Regions from separate parts of the Bacillus sp. WC2503 genome, predicted to be linked through region 2. Evidence: riboswitches for the same ligand, from Rfam matches in the RefSeq annotation. Region 2 holds a riboswitch; each other region holds the start of a gene.

Region 1 (5,782 bases), 1.7 Mb from region 2:
ACAATTGATGCAGCTTTTCCCCTTGAATCAGAGTGAACCAATGTTGCAGAAAAGGAAATCGCAACTCCAAAAGCTGAAGCAATACCAGTTATAATACGTGAAATCATCATAATATTATAGTTCCAAGCAATAGCTCCGAGCGATTGACCAATTAAAAATACGAACATTAAAAACAATAATGCTTGTTTGCTGCGCATCCGTAAGAGGATTGCAGTTAAAATGGGGCCTCCTATTACCATTGCTCCTGCATAAGCTGAAATTAAATACCAATAGATGATACAGAAACCTGGAATGCAAGAGCAAGTTCATTCATCATACCTGCAACCATAAATTCTGATGTAGTCATACAAAAGATTGCTAAAGCTAATAAATAATCGATGGCATAAAAACACTCCTTATTCATAATTGTAATGATTGGTACAAAAATAATGCGAAAAAAGAGCGCACTAAGCGCCACAAATAGACTCTACTGTTCCTTTGATAACTTGTTCAGACTGAAACAAGGATCGTTTCATATCTAGTAATTTACTTGATTAGCTTGATGGGTATGGAGTAGTGCCCCTATAAACAAAACCCTCCAGAAACATCTATAATCTGCCCCGTTACCCAGCGGCTATCAGAAGAAGCAAGGAATGCTACTGCATCTGCAATATCTTCAACTTGCCCTATTCGTCCAAACACAGATGAATTCGTAGCAAAATTTCGTATTTCCGGATTATCTAGCAATTTCACATTCATATCAGTCTTCGTATATCCAGGCATAATTGTATTCACTGTTATACCTCTTTCTCCAAGTTGTTTAGCTAGAGGAAGTGTCATCGTATTTAGTGCACCTTTACTTAAACCGTATGCAATGGATCCTGTAAAACCAAGTCTTACTTCAGCTGATGAAATGTTAATAACGCGCCCCTCTGCTCGTAGTAACGGTAATGTTTGCTGAATTAAAAAGAATGGCGCCTTAATATTTACGGCCATAATTTCATCAAAAACTTCTTCTGTCGTATTTTCAATCGTTCCTTGTGTACCTATCCCTGCATTGTTTACTAAAATATCAATCTCTGATGTACCAACTCTTATTTGTAATTCATTTTTTAATTGTTCTACTAGCTTTTTGACACCATCCATTGAATTGAGCTCAGCTTCAATTATGAACGCTTTTCCTCCATTGGATTCAATCTCACTAATCGTTTCATCTGCAGCTGTTTTATTTCGGCCGTAGTGAATCGCAACTAATGCACCATCTTTCGCCAATCTCATTGCAATGGCACGGCCAATGCCGCGACTCGCTCCTGTTACTAACGCTACTTTCCCATCAAGATTCTTCATTTTTTCCATCCTTCCTAAATTTCCGTTTGATAAAAACCTATACTTATATTTTCATGCAAACACCAATCATTTTAAATATAGATTTATAGGTAATTTAGTTCGTTCACTTATGATATTATAGTTATAATTTGTGATTCACTTAAAAAATATAATAAGGAGGCTACACAATGCAAAACGCAGTAAAATTGGATGAAATCGACCATAAAATTATGAACTTGTTGTATGAAAATGCAAGAATTTCTGTTTCAGAAATAGGACGGATTATATCCATGACGCAGCCTGCTGTAAAGGAACGTATGAATAAACTTGAAGATCAAGGAGTTATCGCAGCTTACCGAACAAAATTTGAGCCTTCCAAAATTAATAAAAACATTCAAGCATTCATCATGTTTAAAACGAGCCAATGCTCTGATTTTATCCAATATTGTAATGCCGCTCCTGAAGTAACAGATTTATACCGAATTAGCGGGGAATTTAATTATATGATGAAGGTCATGAGCGATTCGATGGATTCTCTCGCTACATTTTTAGACTCGTTAATGCAATTCGGATTATCATCTCCTTTAATTGTTTTAAAGAGTGAGTTTGAGGAGAAATTGTCGTTCTGATAAAGGGATACGTATTATCTCCTGCTAACAGTAAAAGTTTTTCCTTTATGAGAAAAACCAACAAAATCAATGATTAGTAAACAAAAAAGAACATTGATATTTCAATGTTCTTTTTTGATATCTCTACTTATTAATTAGATTGTTATTCGAAAAGAGCACCTTAATCCCCTTATCCCTGATTCCTCTGCGCCTCTCTAAACTCTTCCTTCACCTTCTCTAACAACCCTTCTTCCGTAATTAATCGATACGCCGTATTTGCTAATGCTTTTGCAGATGTAATTAGCGCTTTGTCTCCTAATTCTGAACGGGCTGCTTCTCTAAATTCATTCGTATGCGCAATTAAGTCATCTGGACCTATTTTAATGTACGGGTGAATGGTCGGTACGACTTGGCTGACGTTTCCGGCGTCGGTTGAGCCGATGCCGATTCTTTCTTTACGATTTACTTCTTCACCTAGTAGTTCTAGTTCTTCCGCTACGATGTCGTTATATGTTTTTGTTACGAGTAGTTCATCAATTTCATTTTGGAATTGATGAATTTTTACTTTTGCACCTGTTGCTAACGCTGCTCCTTGTGCTATATTTCTTACTTTTTCTGTTACTTCCGCACATCTTTTTCGCGTAGCTGCACGGATGAAGAACCTTGCTGCGGCATAGTCAGGAATAATATTAGGTGCTTTTCCGCCTTCTGTAATGACGCCATGAATTTTCACGTCTAAGGGAAGTTGTTGGCGAAGTGCATTAATACTGTTGTAAAGCTGAATCACCGCATCTAATGCGTTAATCCCTTCTTCAGGTGAAGCTGCGGCATGAGCTGTTTTTCCGTAAAAATGAAAATCAAGTGGATCGACTGCTAGTGAAGGGTTCGTCGTCGCTGTCTTTCCGCTCGGATGAATCATAAGCGCCGCATCAATGTTTTTAAATAACCCAGCTTTTACATAACTCGACTTTGCGCTACCATTAGGCCCGCCCTCTTCTGCTGGTGTTCCAAACACGACAACTTCTCCGCCGATTTCTTCAAGCGTTTCTGATAATGCGATTGCTGCTGCAACGCTAATTGTGCCAATTAAATTGTGACCACACGCATGACCGAGTCCTGGTAAAGCATCATATTCCGCTAAAAATGCGATAACTGGTCCTTGTTTTCCTGAACTTTTTCGTGCGATAAAACCTGTTTCATGCCCAGCTATATTATGCTGCAGCTGAAAACCAGCACTACCTAGTAATAAACTTAACGTTCTTGATGCATAAAATTCTTGATTACCAATCTCTGGATTCGCATGAATATCATGACTTGTTTTTATGTACTTTTCCTTATTTCTTTCTATGCTCTCTTCAATTGTTTTTCTTTGTGACGTTACTCTTGTCGCTCCCATTTTTCTTCCTCCTTTTATTTTCACGTAAAAAAGCCTCTTTCTAAAGGATAGAAAGAGGCTTCTGTATATACAGTCAAAATGAGCTTCTTTCTTATCTTTCAAGTTACCTTGCTGGAATTGGCACAGTATTCGTAAAGAATCCGCTGCCGAGGTGTCATAGGGCCAGTCCCTCAACCTCTCGTGATAAGAATTTTCATAAAATTGTATTAAATTATTTTCATTCTAAGTTCATCCCAAGCAAAAGTCAAGGAATTCCTATCCGAATTTACCGAATATCTAAAAATCCTTTTAATACACCAATTGTCTCAGGTGCTTGTAGTCTTGCACATATGTACGGAAATTCCGTACTACCTTCAAACATCATTTGAGATGTGAGTGGTGCCCCTGCCCAAAAGATTTCATCATCGATTAATACAAATGGGAATGCTTTATTTTGTCTTTGTAACTTTACGTTTTTTAACGGAACTGGTCCATCACTATAAACCGTTATTTGTGCATTTGTACGCATTAACGCTTGCCATACTCGTTTATCTACTTGCTTCGTACTTGGAAGTGAAATAATGATTTTTCGTTTTGCAGCTAAAATATCTTTTAATAGCCCTTTCGTTTCCTCCAGATTCATTTCCATAAACCAGCGTAATCGTTTCGATATTTTCCGCTCCCATAATTGTCTGGATGTCGTGCGATCATACACATCCCCGTGACGTTCTATATGAGCTGTTAATTGTGATAAGGCTTGTTTTCTCGAAAGATTTTTACGCATATAATGGCAATCCGATAATTGAATGAACTTCCCTCTCGCTCTCGTTACTGCTACATTGACGAGGCGATGGTTTTTATGGTCAAAGAATAACACACCAGGTCGTTCTTGTGGATAACTATCAACAGTATCAAAGATCATCATATCTCTTTCAGAACCTTGAAACTTATGAACTGTCGCCGCTAATACTGGTATGTTTTGATATTTCGTTCTCTGCAACATTTCCCTGATACACGTTGATAAAAAGCGTGACTGCGCCCTGTAAGGCGTAACCACACCGATCGATTGCACACCATCTAGCAGTCCGATTAACATCATTTGCATCGCTACTAAACCAGACATAATATTAAAACGAGAACCCGAAGCAGCATCTTTTAACGAAAATGCTCCCATTAAACTCGTATCAAATAAAACACTCGCCTCATTTGCGAACGGCTGTAACTGTGCAAGTTCTTTACGCTCTGAAACAGACGGATGATCGTATACTCTATTTTTATAAATAAATGAATTCGTAAACTTCGATATGTCCGCATGCATACGTCTTTGTTCCTGCAACATAAAAAGGTTGGGATGTGCTTCTGATTTATTTACAGAATCAACAATGCCGGCATGATAAAACATATCTTCGCCGAGCCATTTCCGAACGAGTTCATGATTCGCCATCGCAATCGGAGGTAACTGTAAAAAGTCACCACAAACGACGATACGTTTTCCGAGTGAAGCAGCTAATGCGATTTGCGGAACGAACGCCATACTCACTTCATCTACGACAACTAAATCAAATGTACGCTCATAAATAAGTGAATCAATGGCACATTTTGATAAAGTCGCACCAATTACTTTCGCATTTTCAATATATTCTTTTTCTACTTCTTTAATTTTCGCTTTTTGCTTTCGAAGATCACTTTCAATTTCTTGTATACGCTTCTTATCAGCAGATGTTGCTTTATACGATAAAATCTTTTCACGAAGGTCTTGGCGTGTTTCTTCTAAGTAGAGTCTTTCCTCACCCCATGATCCGTTCGTCGTTTCAACTAACTTCGACGCAAGTAACGTTTCATGATTTCGTATATGTTCATGTTGACTATAACCGTAACGAACAATTTCGCCAGGCGTCCATTTCTTTTTCTTTTCAATTTGCTTCGTTACTTCACTCATTAATACGTCCACTGCCGCATTACTATGAGCTAACACAAGTACCGATTTTCCTTTTTGGTAATGAGCCGAAATAATACGTGATAAATTGTACGACTTCCCTGTTCCAGGCGGTCCCCATACGTACGTTGTCGGATTGTAAAATGAACGATACGCCAATTCATTTTTCGGATTTTTCATCTTCTCAATATGTTTCGGACTGCTCGTCCCATCAACAAGACGCTTTATACGATTACGTTTTAGCTTATCTTTATGTGCCTCTTTCAATCGCTCTTGCAGTTGCTCTAACAATTGCCACGGTTCACTATATAAAACCGCTTCTCTTATTTCACCTTGTATATAATCATTTAATTTCAGTTCTATTTCTAATCCATGTACAGATAATACTTCCCCTGTCGCTTCCTCACCATCGAACTCAATTCGAATTGGTGAACCTTCAGGTAAGCTTACTTCCGAAATAAGCTGAAATACATACACTGTATTTTCATAATCTGTATATAAAAAACGACCGTTCATAATAGAAATTTTACTACCACCTATCGTTTTCCAATGTTTAAT
Region 2 (5,782 bases):
ATAATTTCTTGGAATTAGAAGTTTTACACGATTTAGCAATGCAACATGGGAAATTTGTAAACATATTAATTCGTGTAACGCCTGGAGTAGAGGCGCACACACATGAATATATTACGACAGGCCAAGAGGATTCAAAATTTGGATTTGGCGTTTCAAATGGTCAAGCGATGCAGGCAATTGGGCTTGCTTTACAAAAATCAAATTATAATGTGTTAGGGATTCATTCACATATCGGATCACAAATATTTGAAACGGCTGGTTTTGTTCGAGCGATTGAAGTTCTTCGTAAATTTTTGGAAGAGGTGAGAGAGCAAACGAACTATGTAGTAAAAGTATTAAATGTAGGCGGAGGATTTGGAATACGCTATACAGAGTCAGATACACCATTAACTCTTGAGACATATGTGCGAGCTGTAACAAGTGCAGTGAGAGAACAATTTACAGTATGTGAATATCCATTGCCAGAAATATGGGTTGAACCAGGCCGTAGTATTGTAGGTGATGCGGGAACGACAATTTATACAGTTGGATCTGTGAAAGAAATTCCTGGCATTCGGAAATATGTATCCGTCGATGGTGGAATGACAGATAACTTAAGACCGGCTTTATATAGCGCTCGTTACGAAGCGATGTTAGCGAATCGAGGAAATGATGAGAATGAGGAACTCGTTTCAATTGCTGGGAAATGCTGTGAGAGTGGAGATATGCTAATTTGGGATATTAATCTACCGAAAGTTGCTTCTTCTGATTTACTAGCAATTTCTTGTACGGGAGCATATGGGTACTCGATGGCGAATAATTATAATCGAATTCGGAGACCAGCCGTCGTCTTTGCGAAAGGTGGCACATCGCAAATTGTTGTGGAACGTGAAACGTACGAAAATATCATTGGGAACGATCGCATACGTATTAAAGAGCTTGTTTAAATAAGGAAAAGGAGTTGTTCGAATGGGCAATTCCTTTTTATAAAGTGAAACTATAATCAGTGGGGGGGGATTGCCCGCAAATAGCGGGATAAAATAAAATAATTAAAATATATCGGAAAACTAGGATTGAAAAAAATCAGAATTGTGATAAAATACAAATACAAAGCTTATCAAGAGAAGCGGAGGGAACTGGCCCGAAGAAGCTCGGCAACCTGCTTATAGAAAGCAAGGTGCTAAATCCAGCAAAATGGAATCCATTTTGAAAGATAAGGTAAAATATATTACCGAACAGTCTTTTCGAAATGGGAAAGATTTTTTTTATGAATAAAAAGGGGGGGCTGTTCGCGTGAGCGTACGGGAACATTTTGATGAAGTATCTGAGAAAATTCAAGCGATGCTTGCTGATATGAAATATGGTTCAATTACAATTGTGGTGCAAGATGGAAAAGTAATTCAATTAGAGAAAAGTGAAAAAGTACGTTTAAAGTGAAAAGCGCTGACTAGAAAAACTAGAGGCGGTTTTAATCTATTTTAATAGATTAAAACCGTCTTTTTGCTTTTACAGGGGGAAAAAACATGTTGACGTATGAAACGTGGGAAGAAAATCGTGTTTCATTTTCAGAGGAAGATGAAACGAAAGGCGCGCTATCCGTATTAAGTTGGGCTTATAAAGAATATAAAGATGAAATTGTATACGCGTGTAGCTTCGGAGTGGAAGGCATGGTTTTACTGCATCTTATAAACCAAGTAAATCCATCTGCTAAAGTTGTATTTTTGGATACAAATGTTCATTTTCAAGAAACGTATGAATTAATTCAAAAAGTAAGAGAACGATTTCCTTCATTAAATATTATAGAAAAACAGCCGGAACTTACACTCGATGAACAAGCGAAGTTGCACGGTGAGAAACTATGGGAAAGCAATCCGAATCTCTGTTGTAAGATTAGGAAGATTTTGCCGTTAGAAAAATCACTTACAGAGGAAAAAGCGTGGATATCGGGCTTAAGAAGGGAACAATCAGAAACGCGTAAGCATACAAAGTTTATAAATCAAGATCATCGTTTTCAATCTATTAAAGTTTGTCCGCTTATTCATTGGACGTGGAAAGAAGTATGGCGATATGTATACAAACATAACTTGCCATACAACCCATTACATGATATTGGATATCCAAGTATCGGGTGTGAGAAGTGTACGTTACCTGTAGGTGCCGGTGGTGATTCAAGAGATGGTAGGTGGACCGGGAAAATGAAAACCGAATGCGGTCTTCATTACCAATAAGATGTATCTTGAAATAAAGCTAAGAGGGGATATAGAAAATGACTACAAGAAACGAATTAATAAACCGTGTAGATGAGACATACGACGTATCACAAATTGAAAAAGAAATTGAATTAGACAACATTGCATTAAGTGATTTAGAACTGCTAGCGACAGGGGGATATAGTCCGCTTACTGGTTTTTTAGGGAAAAAAGACTATGATTCGGTCGTAGAAACGCTTCGTTTAGCAGATGGAAGCGTATGGAGTATACCGATTACATTGCCAGTAACAGAAGAAGTAGCAGAGGGACTGAAAGCTGGAGAGGAAGTAAAACTTGTTAATGATAGAAATATATATGGTGTCATTCAAATAGAAGATATTTTTGCACCTGATAAAGAAAAAGAAGCTTTACTTGTATATAAAACGACGGATGAGGCTCATCCAGGCGTGAAAAAATTATATGAACGACCAGATGTTTATGTTGGAGGAGCTATTACGCTTATAAAACGCTTGGAAAATAAGCAATTTCCTTCTTATCATTTAGACCCAATTGAAACGAGAGAAGAATTTAAAAAACGTGGCTGGAAAACAGTAGTTGGATTTCAAACGAGAAATCCGGTACATCGTGCCCATGAGTATATTCAAAAATCTGCTCTTGAAATTGTAGATGGTCTCTTTTTAAATCCGCTCGTTGGGGAAACAAAGTCAGATGATATTCCTGCTGATGTAAGGATGGAAAGCTACGAAGTGTTGCTTCAAAACTATTATCCGAAAAATCGTGTCTTTTTAGGTGTATTTCCTGCAGCGATGCGCTACGCAGGACCAAGGGAAGCGATATTTCATGCATTGGTAAGAAAGAATTTTGGGTGTACCCACTTTATTGTAGGACGTGATCATGCTGGGGTAGGAGACTATTACGGAACATACGAAGCGCAGGAAATCTTTACGAACTTTACAGTGGAAGAGTTAGGGATTACGCCGCTATTTTTTGAACATAGCTTTTACTGTACGAGATGTGAAGCGATGGCTTCAACGAAAACGTGTCCGCATGGAAAAGAGGACCGTGTCATTTTATCAGGTACAAAAGTAAGAGAAATGTTAAGAAATGGTGAGATTCCGCCAAGTACATTTAGTCGTAAAGAAGTAGTGGAAGTGTTAATTAAAGGTTTGAAAAAAGAAGTAGTAACAGAATAGGGAGAGAACGAGATGGATACGAATATTACTTGGCACACAGCTTCTGTTTCGAAAAATGAGAGAAGAGTGAAGAATGGGCATCATAGTTTTGTAATTTGGTTTACTGGTTTATCAGCTTCGGGTAAATCTACAGTAGCGAATGCGGTTGCTCGTAAACTATTTGAAAAGAATATTGGAAATTATGTGTTAGATGGGGATAATATTCGCCATGGTTTAAATAAAGACTTAGGTTTTTCTGAAAGTGATCGTATGGAGAATATAAGGCGTATTGGCGAAGTGGCGAAGCTATTTGTAGATCAAGGTACTGTTGTTCTTACAGCGTTCATTTCACCATTTCGAGTAGATCGAAAACAAGTTAGGGATCTATTAGCGGCAGATGAGTTTATAGAAGTGTTTGTAAAATGTCCAATTGAAGAGTGTGAAAAACGTGATCCAAAAGGGTTATACAAAAAAGCGAGACAAGGTGATATTAAAGATTTTACAGGTATTGATTCACCGTATGAGGAACCAGATCGAGCGGAATTAATTGTAGAAACGCACAAGTATTCTATTGAAGAATGTGCAGAACAAATCGTGAAGTACTTACAAGAGCGTAGTTTTGTCCCGTTGTTTGCTGGGAAGTAAAACGCCCACCTCAAAATTCGGCTGGAGCAGGCTGTAAATGCCCGATTGGTGAGGGTTGATTAAAGTTTCACTTTATATAGGGGGATTTAAAAATGAGTTATGAAAAAGTATGGGCTAATAATGAAAAATTAAATCAGACTGAGAAAAATAAATTAGCAAAAGATGGTTTGGAAATTTTTAATGATATTCCTTACTATGCGGAAAATGGATTCGAATCTATTCCGAAAGAAGAGTGGGACGCATTTAAATGGGCAGGATTGTATTTGCAAAGACCGAAAGAAGCTGGCTATTTTATGATGCGTGTAAATATTCCTTCAGGGATTATTACAAATGCGCAGGCGGAAGTGCTTGCTTCTATCGCTGAGGATTATGGACGTGATGTAATAGATATTACGACAAGACAGGCGATTCAGTTTCACTGGTTAGAAATTCAGCAAATGCCAGATATTTTTAAAAGATTAGCAAGAGTTGGGTTATCTTCAGCAGGGGCGTGTGGTGATATAACACGTAATATTACAGGTAATCCACTTGCAGGAATTGATGCGAATGAACTGTTTGATACAACGCATATTGTGAAGGAGGTATATGACTATTTCCAACATAATGAAGAGTTTTCTAACTTACCACGTAAATTTAAAATGTCTATTAGTTCTAACGTTTATAACTCGGCAAACGCAGAGATTAACTGTGTTGCATTTACACCTGCTACGAAAGAAATAGATGGTGAGAAAAAAGTTGGTTTTCATATAAAAGTAGGCGGTGGATTATCAGCCCGTCCATATTTAGCTGATGAATTAGATGTGTTCGTTTTACCAGAAGAAGTGAAGGCGGTAGCAATTGGGATTGCTACTATATTCCGTGATTTTGGATATCGCGAGAAACGTCATTTAGCTCGTTTGAAATTTCTTGTTGCAGACTGGGGAGCAGAGAAATTTAAAGAGAAACTAATAGAGTATACAGGACCATTGCAAAGTAAAGGAGAAAGTGCACTTAAAGGATGGAATGCAGGCTATTTTTATGGTGTTCAAGATCAAAAACAAGATGGATTAAAATATGTCGGTTTTAATGTGCCGGTAGGTCGTTTACATGCAAAAGAAATGTTTGAGATTGCAAGAATTGCAAAGCAGTATGGAAATGGACAAATTCGTACGTGTAACTCACAAAACTTCATCATTCCGAATGTTCCACCAGAAAATGTAACGGGTTTATTAAGTGAACCGTTGTTTGAAGCGATATCTGCAAGTCCGAAATCATTTATTGGTCATGCGGTTTCATGTACTGGTATTGAATATTGCAATCTTGCTCTAGTAGAAACGAAAGAAAGATTACGGAAAATTGCAGAATACTTAGATACAGAAATTGCACTTGATGTTCCAGTTCGAATTCATATGGTAGGATGCCCAAATTCATGTGGTCAACGTCAAATTGCTGACATCGGATTACAAGGGGTAAAAATGAAAACGAAGGAAAAAGGGATTGTTGAAGCATTTGAAATATATGTAGGTGGAACGTTGTTAGATGGCGGTGCCTATAATCAAAAGTTAAAAGGGAAAATAGATGGCGAGGATTTACCGGATGTACTCGCATCATTTATAAGTTATTTTAAAGAGAATAAGTTACCTGCCGAAACATTTTATGATTTTGTCGGACGTATCGGTGTAGATACATTGCAAATAGCTTTAAATAACGTGTTAGAAGAAGTAATAGCGTCTTAGGAGGGGCAATATGGAATTATATCGATTTGAAGCTGTGTTAGCGAATAATATCGTTCCGATT
Region 3 (5,782 bases), 600 kb from region 2:
CCGTAACATAAGATGAATCGTCCGATGCTAAGTATACGTATGCTGGTGCTAATTCATATGGCTGACCAGGTCTTTGCATCGGAACATTGCTTCCAAACTGTGACACTTTCTTCTCACCAAAGCTCGATGGAATAAGAGGTGTCCAAATCGGGCCTGGCGCAACACCATTTACACGAATTCCTTTTTGCACTAACGATTGAGAGAGAGATCTTGTAAAAGCAACGATAGCTCCTTTCGTTGCAGAATAATCAATTAAAGTTTCATTTCCTTCATATGCAACGATAGACGCCGTATTTATAATGACATCCCCTTGTTTGAAGTGAGAAAGTGCTGCTTTCGTAACGTGAAAATAAGAAAAAATATTGATACGGAATGTTTTTTCTAGCTGTTCTGCTGTAATATATTCTAGTCCTTGCTGCGGATATTGCTGTGCGACGTTATTCACAACAATATTTAAACCACCTAACTGCGAAACAGTCTCTTCCACAATATCTTTACAATGTTGTTCATTACTTAAATCTCCCGGTAGTAATACACACTTTACACCTTCTTTTTCAACACGTTGTTTCGTCTCATTCGCATCCTCCTCCTCATCTAAATAAGCAATTGCAATATTTGCACCCTCTTTTGCAAAAGCGATGGAAACAGCTCGTCCAATCCCGCTATCTCCCCCTGTAATTAACACATTCTTCCCCTTTAACTTTTCACTTCCCTTATAATTGGGATCTTCAAACTGCGGAAGTGGATTCATTAATGATTCAATACCAGGCTGTTTATTTTGATGTTGGGCTGGCATTGTTAAAAAGCTTTTTTGCTGTGGCATAACTTCCTTCAGCTCCTTTTCCTTATCATGTGCACAATAAAAAACTACAATTCACACATAGTTTTACGATTAATATTCGAATTTAAGACACAAAATATGAATTGTTGTAAACTTTTTATACAAAACTATTGCAAAATAGTTAAAAAACGAATATTATATATAACTGTTGTGAAAATTATTCGTAAACAGAAAGGATGTTTATATGTTTAACCTTTCAAAACATAAAACTTCTATTAAAACTGAAATTATGGCAGGTATTATTACCTTCTTAACAATGGCATATATCATTGTCGTAAACCCTGTCATCCTTGGGGATGCAGGTGTTCCATTTGAACAAGCATTTACAGCAACAATTATCGCTGCTGTTGTCGGAACATTATTTATGGCGATCTTTACAAACTTACCAATCGCAATTGCACCAGGTATGGGATTAAATGCTTACTTCTCTTACTCTGTTGTAAAAGCTCATGAAGGCATGACTTTCGCAATTGCATTCTCTGCTGTATTCGTAGCAGGTATGATTTTAATTTTGTTATCATTCACATCTTTCCGTACAAAATTAATGGAAGCCATTCCTGAAAACTTAAAACACGCAATTACTGCTGGTATCGGACTATTTATCGCCTTTATCGGTTTACGTTTAACAGGTATCGTTACAAAAAACGATGCAAACTTAGTTGGACTTGGTGATCTTCACTCTGCTCCAGTTCTACTAGCATTAGCTGGACTTGGAATTACAATTGTCCTTATGTCTTTAAATGTAAATGGTGCGCTATTTATCGGCATGCTATTAACTGGTCTTATCGCTTTCTTCACAGGACAATTAACGTTCTCAAACGGTGTTACATCAATGCCTGGATTACCAGAAGGAATTATCGTATCAAATCCAATTACTGCTGTATCTGATGTAATTAACTACGGATTATACGGCGTTGTATTCTCATTCTTCCTTGTTACACTATTCGATACAACAGGTACACTACTTGGCGTTGCGCAACAAGGTGGATTTATGAAAGACGGAAAGCTTCCAAAAGCAGGACGAGCTCTTCTATCTGACTCATTCTCAGCAACAATCGGTTCTATGTTCGGAACAACACCATCAACAGCTTACATTGAATCTTCTGCTGGTGTTGCAGCTGGTGGCCGTACTGGTTTAACAACAGTTACAGTAGCTGTTCTATTCGCATTAGCAGCTTTCTTTGGACCATTAGTGAGCGCTGTATCTGGTGTATCAGCTATTACTGCACCATCACTAATTATCGTTGGTAGTCTTATGATGGGTTCAGTTCGCCACATCGATTGGGATTCATTTGATGAAGCATTCCCAGCATTCTTAGTAATCTTAAGCATGCCACTTACATCAAGTATCGCAACAGGTATCGCACTTGGATTTATTTCATACCCACTTATGAAAGTGGCAAAAGGTAAATTCCGTTCTGTTCACCCACTTGTGTATGTATTCGGAATCTTGTTCGCTTATCAATTGATATTCTTACCACATTAAAATCCCTCTTTCTGAGGGATTTTTTATTTTCAAAAAACATTTGACAACTGTACAGAATCATGGAATAATTCAAAATAGTTAAATATTCGATGTCTTATCAAGAGCAGGTGGAGGGATGAGCCCTACGAAGCCCGGCAACCGACCCATTTATGGGCACGGTGCTAATTCTTACAACACGTTGTGTTGAAAGATAAGAGTAATATGATAAGACGTCTTTTCTATATGAAAAGGCGTTTTTTATTTTCACTCCCTCCCCTCTCTTCTTAGTTTAGGAGGGATTTTTTTATGAAAAAATTGTGTTCCATCGTACTTATTTTTCTATTACTTACATTGACGGCTTGTACAAATGAACAAGATGCTATCTCTTCACAAAAGCAACAAACGGTGAAAAAAGTAACTACAACAGTTGAAAATCATTTACAAACAGAAATTCCAAAGCAAATAAAAAAGCCATTAAAAATCGCATTAATTATGCAAATGTCTATCGGAACTTTTTCCTCTCAATATATTGAGGGCGTCAAAAAACAAGTCGAGCTATTTGGCGGTAGTGTACAAGTCTACAATTCTGATAACGATTTAGCAAAAATGGCTGCAAATTTAGATACTGCTATTAATTCAAAAGTGGATGGTATTTTAATTGATCATGGCCGATCTGAAGCATTAAAACCTGGGGTAGAAAAAGCGTTACAGGCGAACATTCCCGTAGTCGCGTTTGATAACGATCTACGCTTACCAGGTGTAACGATTATTGATCAAGATGACTATAGTCTTGCATGGAAATCATTAAAAACGTTAGCAGAAGATTTGAATGGACAAGGAAATATCGCAGTCGTATGGGTTGGCGGATTTGCTCCAATGGAACGTCGTAACGTTATCATTGATGCTTTTTATAAACGGTATCCAAATATAAAAGAAGTTGCGCGATTCGGTACTGCTAGTAATAACACACCACTTGATACACAAACACAAGTAGAAGCTTTACTAAAAAAATATCCGAAAGAAGGAGATTTACAAGCCATTTTCGCTTCGTGGGATGAGTTTGCTAAAGGAGCTGTTAAAGCACTTGAACAAGCTGGTCGTACAGATATAAAAGTATACAGCATTGACTTAAGTAATGAAGATTTACAACTTATGCAAAAAGAAAACTCACCTTGGTCTGCTACGGCTGCAACGGATCCAGCTGAAGTAGGGAAAGTTCAAGTACGATTCTTATACAAAAAAATTGCCGGTGAACAAACGCCAGATATTTATTCACTAGAACCTTATTTAGTAAAGAAAAATAGTTTACCAAAAGAAAATATAACAATGGATCAATTATCAAAACATATAAACGGTTGGGGAGACTCGAAAGATGCGTATTCTCCTTGGATGAAAAAATTAGAGAAGGAGAAAAAATGATGACATTCTCTCTTCAAAACATTACACATTCTTATCATGCCGCTACACCTGTTCTAGAAGATGTTTCTATCCATATTCAAAAAGGAAAAGTTCATGCCCTACTAGGAATGAACGGTGCTGGGAAAAGTACTCTACTGAAAATAGCAACTGGTGAAATTCAACCAGTTGCTGGCGATATAAAAATTGATAATCAGTCTGTTTCCTTTCCTTCGCCACGCGATGCAAAAAAGCACGGTATTTCTTTCGTAACACAAGAAGTAGACCACGGACTTATTCCGGGATTATCTGTATTAGAAAATGTACTTATCGATCATTTAGCAATGCAAAATAAAGTACTATTTTCAAAGTCAAAATTAGTCGCACTCGCTAAACAACATTTGCAAACTGTACAGGCTGATTTAAATATTTTTGAAGATGTTTCAAACTGCTCATTACATGAAAAACAATTACTTCTTATCGCAAGAGCTTTATCCAACAATACAAATTATCTTTTATTAGATGAGCCTACTTCTTCTCTTGGACCGAAAGAAATTGAAACCTTCGGGCAACTATTAAAAGATTTAACATCAAAAGGAATTGGCATCATCTTAATTTCTCATCGTTTATCAGAGATTCGAAATTTCGCGGATGATGTAACTGTATTACATAATGGTAAAGTCGCACTTTTTGATGCGATTACAAAGGTTACAGATCAACAAATTGTAGAATCGATGACTGGAAAACAACTTACACTTCCTATTAATGCAGCACCAAAACGAGGGAACGAAGAATTCTTTAAAGTACAAGAACTTCCATTACACAAAAACCATTCTCCCCTTTCTCTCACCGTACGGAAAGGTGAAACTGTTGTGATATACGGATTAATTGGCAGTGGCAAAACAACACTTGCTGAAACGTTATTTGGTGCTCATCATACTTATCACGCAGAAATAAACGGTCAAAATATAACGATTAAAACACCGCGAGATGCGATTAAAGCGAAAATCGCACTTGTACCAGAAGAAAGAAGAAAACAAGGCGTATTTCTTTCGGAAGATATTATAAGCCACACGAATTTACACCAATCAGGTTGGAGACGAAAACAAACCGAATTAAATAATGCTACTGCGGCAATTTCTTCTTTCAGCATTTCACCGAATGACCCAAAAGCCTTTATTCATTCACTTAGCGGTGGAAATCAACAAAAAGTCTCGATTGCAAAGTGGCATGGATTCAAACCGAATCTCTTTCTTTTAGACGAGCCAACTAAAGGTGTAGACATAGCTGCAAAACAAGACATTTTTCAATTCATTCGTAACATTACTGAAAACGGGAGTTCCGTAATTTACTTCACAGGAGAACAAGATGAAGCACTACATATCGCTGATCGCATTCTTATACTGGCAAACGGAGAATTTGTAGGTGAATACTTACCAAACGAACTATCTCCTGAACAGCTTTTACATTTATCTGAAGGGAGTTATTCCATTGAATCTCGTTCATAAAACAAAAACTAAGAAACTATATTTACCTACTCATCTTTTTTATCAATTTAGTACGATTGCTATCATTATAGGTGTTACAATTTTCTTCTCTATCGTCAACGATTCTTTTTTAACGTACAACAATATTAGTGATATTTTACGCTCCATTTCTATCGTAACGTTACTTGCAATTGGTGTTACCTTTACATTAATTGTAGATGGGTTTGATTTATCAGTCGGCTCTACCGCTAGTTTAGCAACCATTGCAGCTGCTTCCTGTCTCGTTTTATATCGACAAGAACTATTAGTCACACTCCTTGTTCCTATTCTTTGTGGACTATTAGTTGGATTATTAAATGCACTACTCGTTATCCGAATTAAACTACCAGATTTACTAGCTACATTAAGTATTATGTATATCGTGAATGGACTACACTTAACATTTTCAAAAGGATCTTCTATTTATGAAGGAATGTCTGGTGCCAAAGGACATTTTATTCCATCCTTTTTATTTATCGGTCAAGGTTCTGTCTTAGGAATTCCAGTCCCTGTCATTATCATGCTTATTGTCGTTTTGATTGCATATGTATTTTT

What was found. A riboswitch is a leader RNA that binds a small molecule or an ion and turns the genes downstream of it on or off. The one in region 2 is predicted to bind S-adenosylmethionine.
Region 1: another riboswitch for S-adenosylmethionine. It lies ahead of ACUN26_RS12555 (M20 family metallopeptidase); the one in region 2 lies ahead of ACUN26_RS03850 (YezD family protein).
Region 3: another riboswitch for S-adenosylmethionine. It lies ahead of ACUN26_RS00665 (sugar ABC transporter substrate-binding protein); the one in region 2 lies ahead of ACUN26_RS03850 (YezD family protein).

The regions. Positions count from the first base shown of each region.
Region 1 is NZ_JBQYMD010000001.1:2,450,293-2,456,074, forward strand. Features, by position in the region: partial or broken gene ACUN26_RS12540 (MFS transporter) at 1-403, opposite strand, end outside; gene ACUN26_RS12545 (SDR family oxidoreductase) at 562-1,326, opposite strand; gene ACUN26_RS12550 (Lrp/AsnC family transcriptional regulator) at 1,494-1,934, shown strand; gene ACUN26_RS12555 (M20 family metallopeptidase) at 2,104-3,309, opposite strand; SAM riboswitch class I at 3,398-3,499, opposite strand; gene ACUN26_RS12560 (AAA domain-containing protein) at 3,575-5,782, opposite strand, start outside.
Region 2 is NZ_JBQYMD010000001.1:710,648-716,429, forward strand. Features, by position in the region: gene lysA (diaminopimelate decarboxylase) at 1-926, shown strand, start outside; SAM riboswitch class I at 1,091-1,199, shown strand; gene ACUN26_RS03850 (YezD family protein) at 1,273-1,416, shown strand; gene ACUN26_RS03855 (phosphoadenylyl-sulfate reductase) at 1,503-2,207, shown strand; gene sat (sulfate adenylyltransferase) at 2,246-3,382, shown strand; gene cysC (adenylyl-sulfate kinase) at 3,395-4,006, shown strand; gene ACUN26_RS03870 (nitrite/sulfite reductase) at 4,099-5,721, shown strand; gene ACUN26_RS03875 (DUF3906 family protein) at 5,732-5,782, shown strand, end outside.
Region 3 is NZ_JBQYMD010000001.1:115,426-121,207, reverse strand. Features, by position in the region: gene ACUN26_RS00675 (SDR family oxidoreductase) at 1-823, opposite strand, end outside; gene ACUN26_RS00670 (NCS2 family permease) at 1,026-2,327, shown strand; SAM riboswitch class I at 2,419-2,524, shown strand; gene ACUN26_RS00665 (sugar ABC transporter substrate-binding protein) at 2,613-3,725, shown strand; gene ACUN26_RS00660 (sugar ABC transporter ATP-binding protein) at 3,722-5,209, shown strand; gene ACUN26_RS00655 (ABC transporter permease) at 5,193-5,782, shown strand, end outside.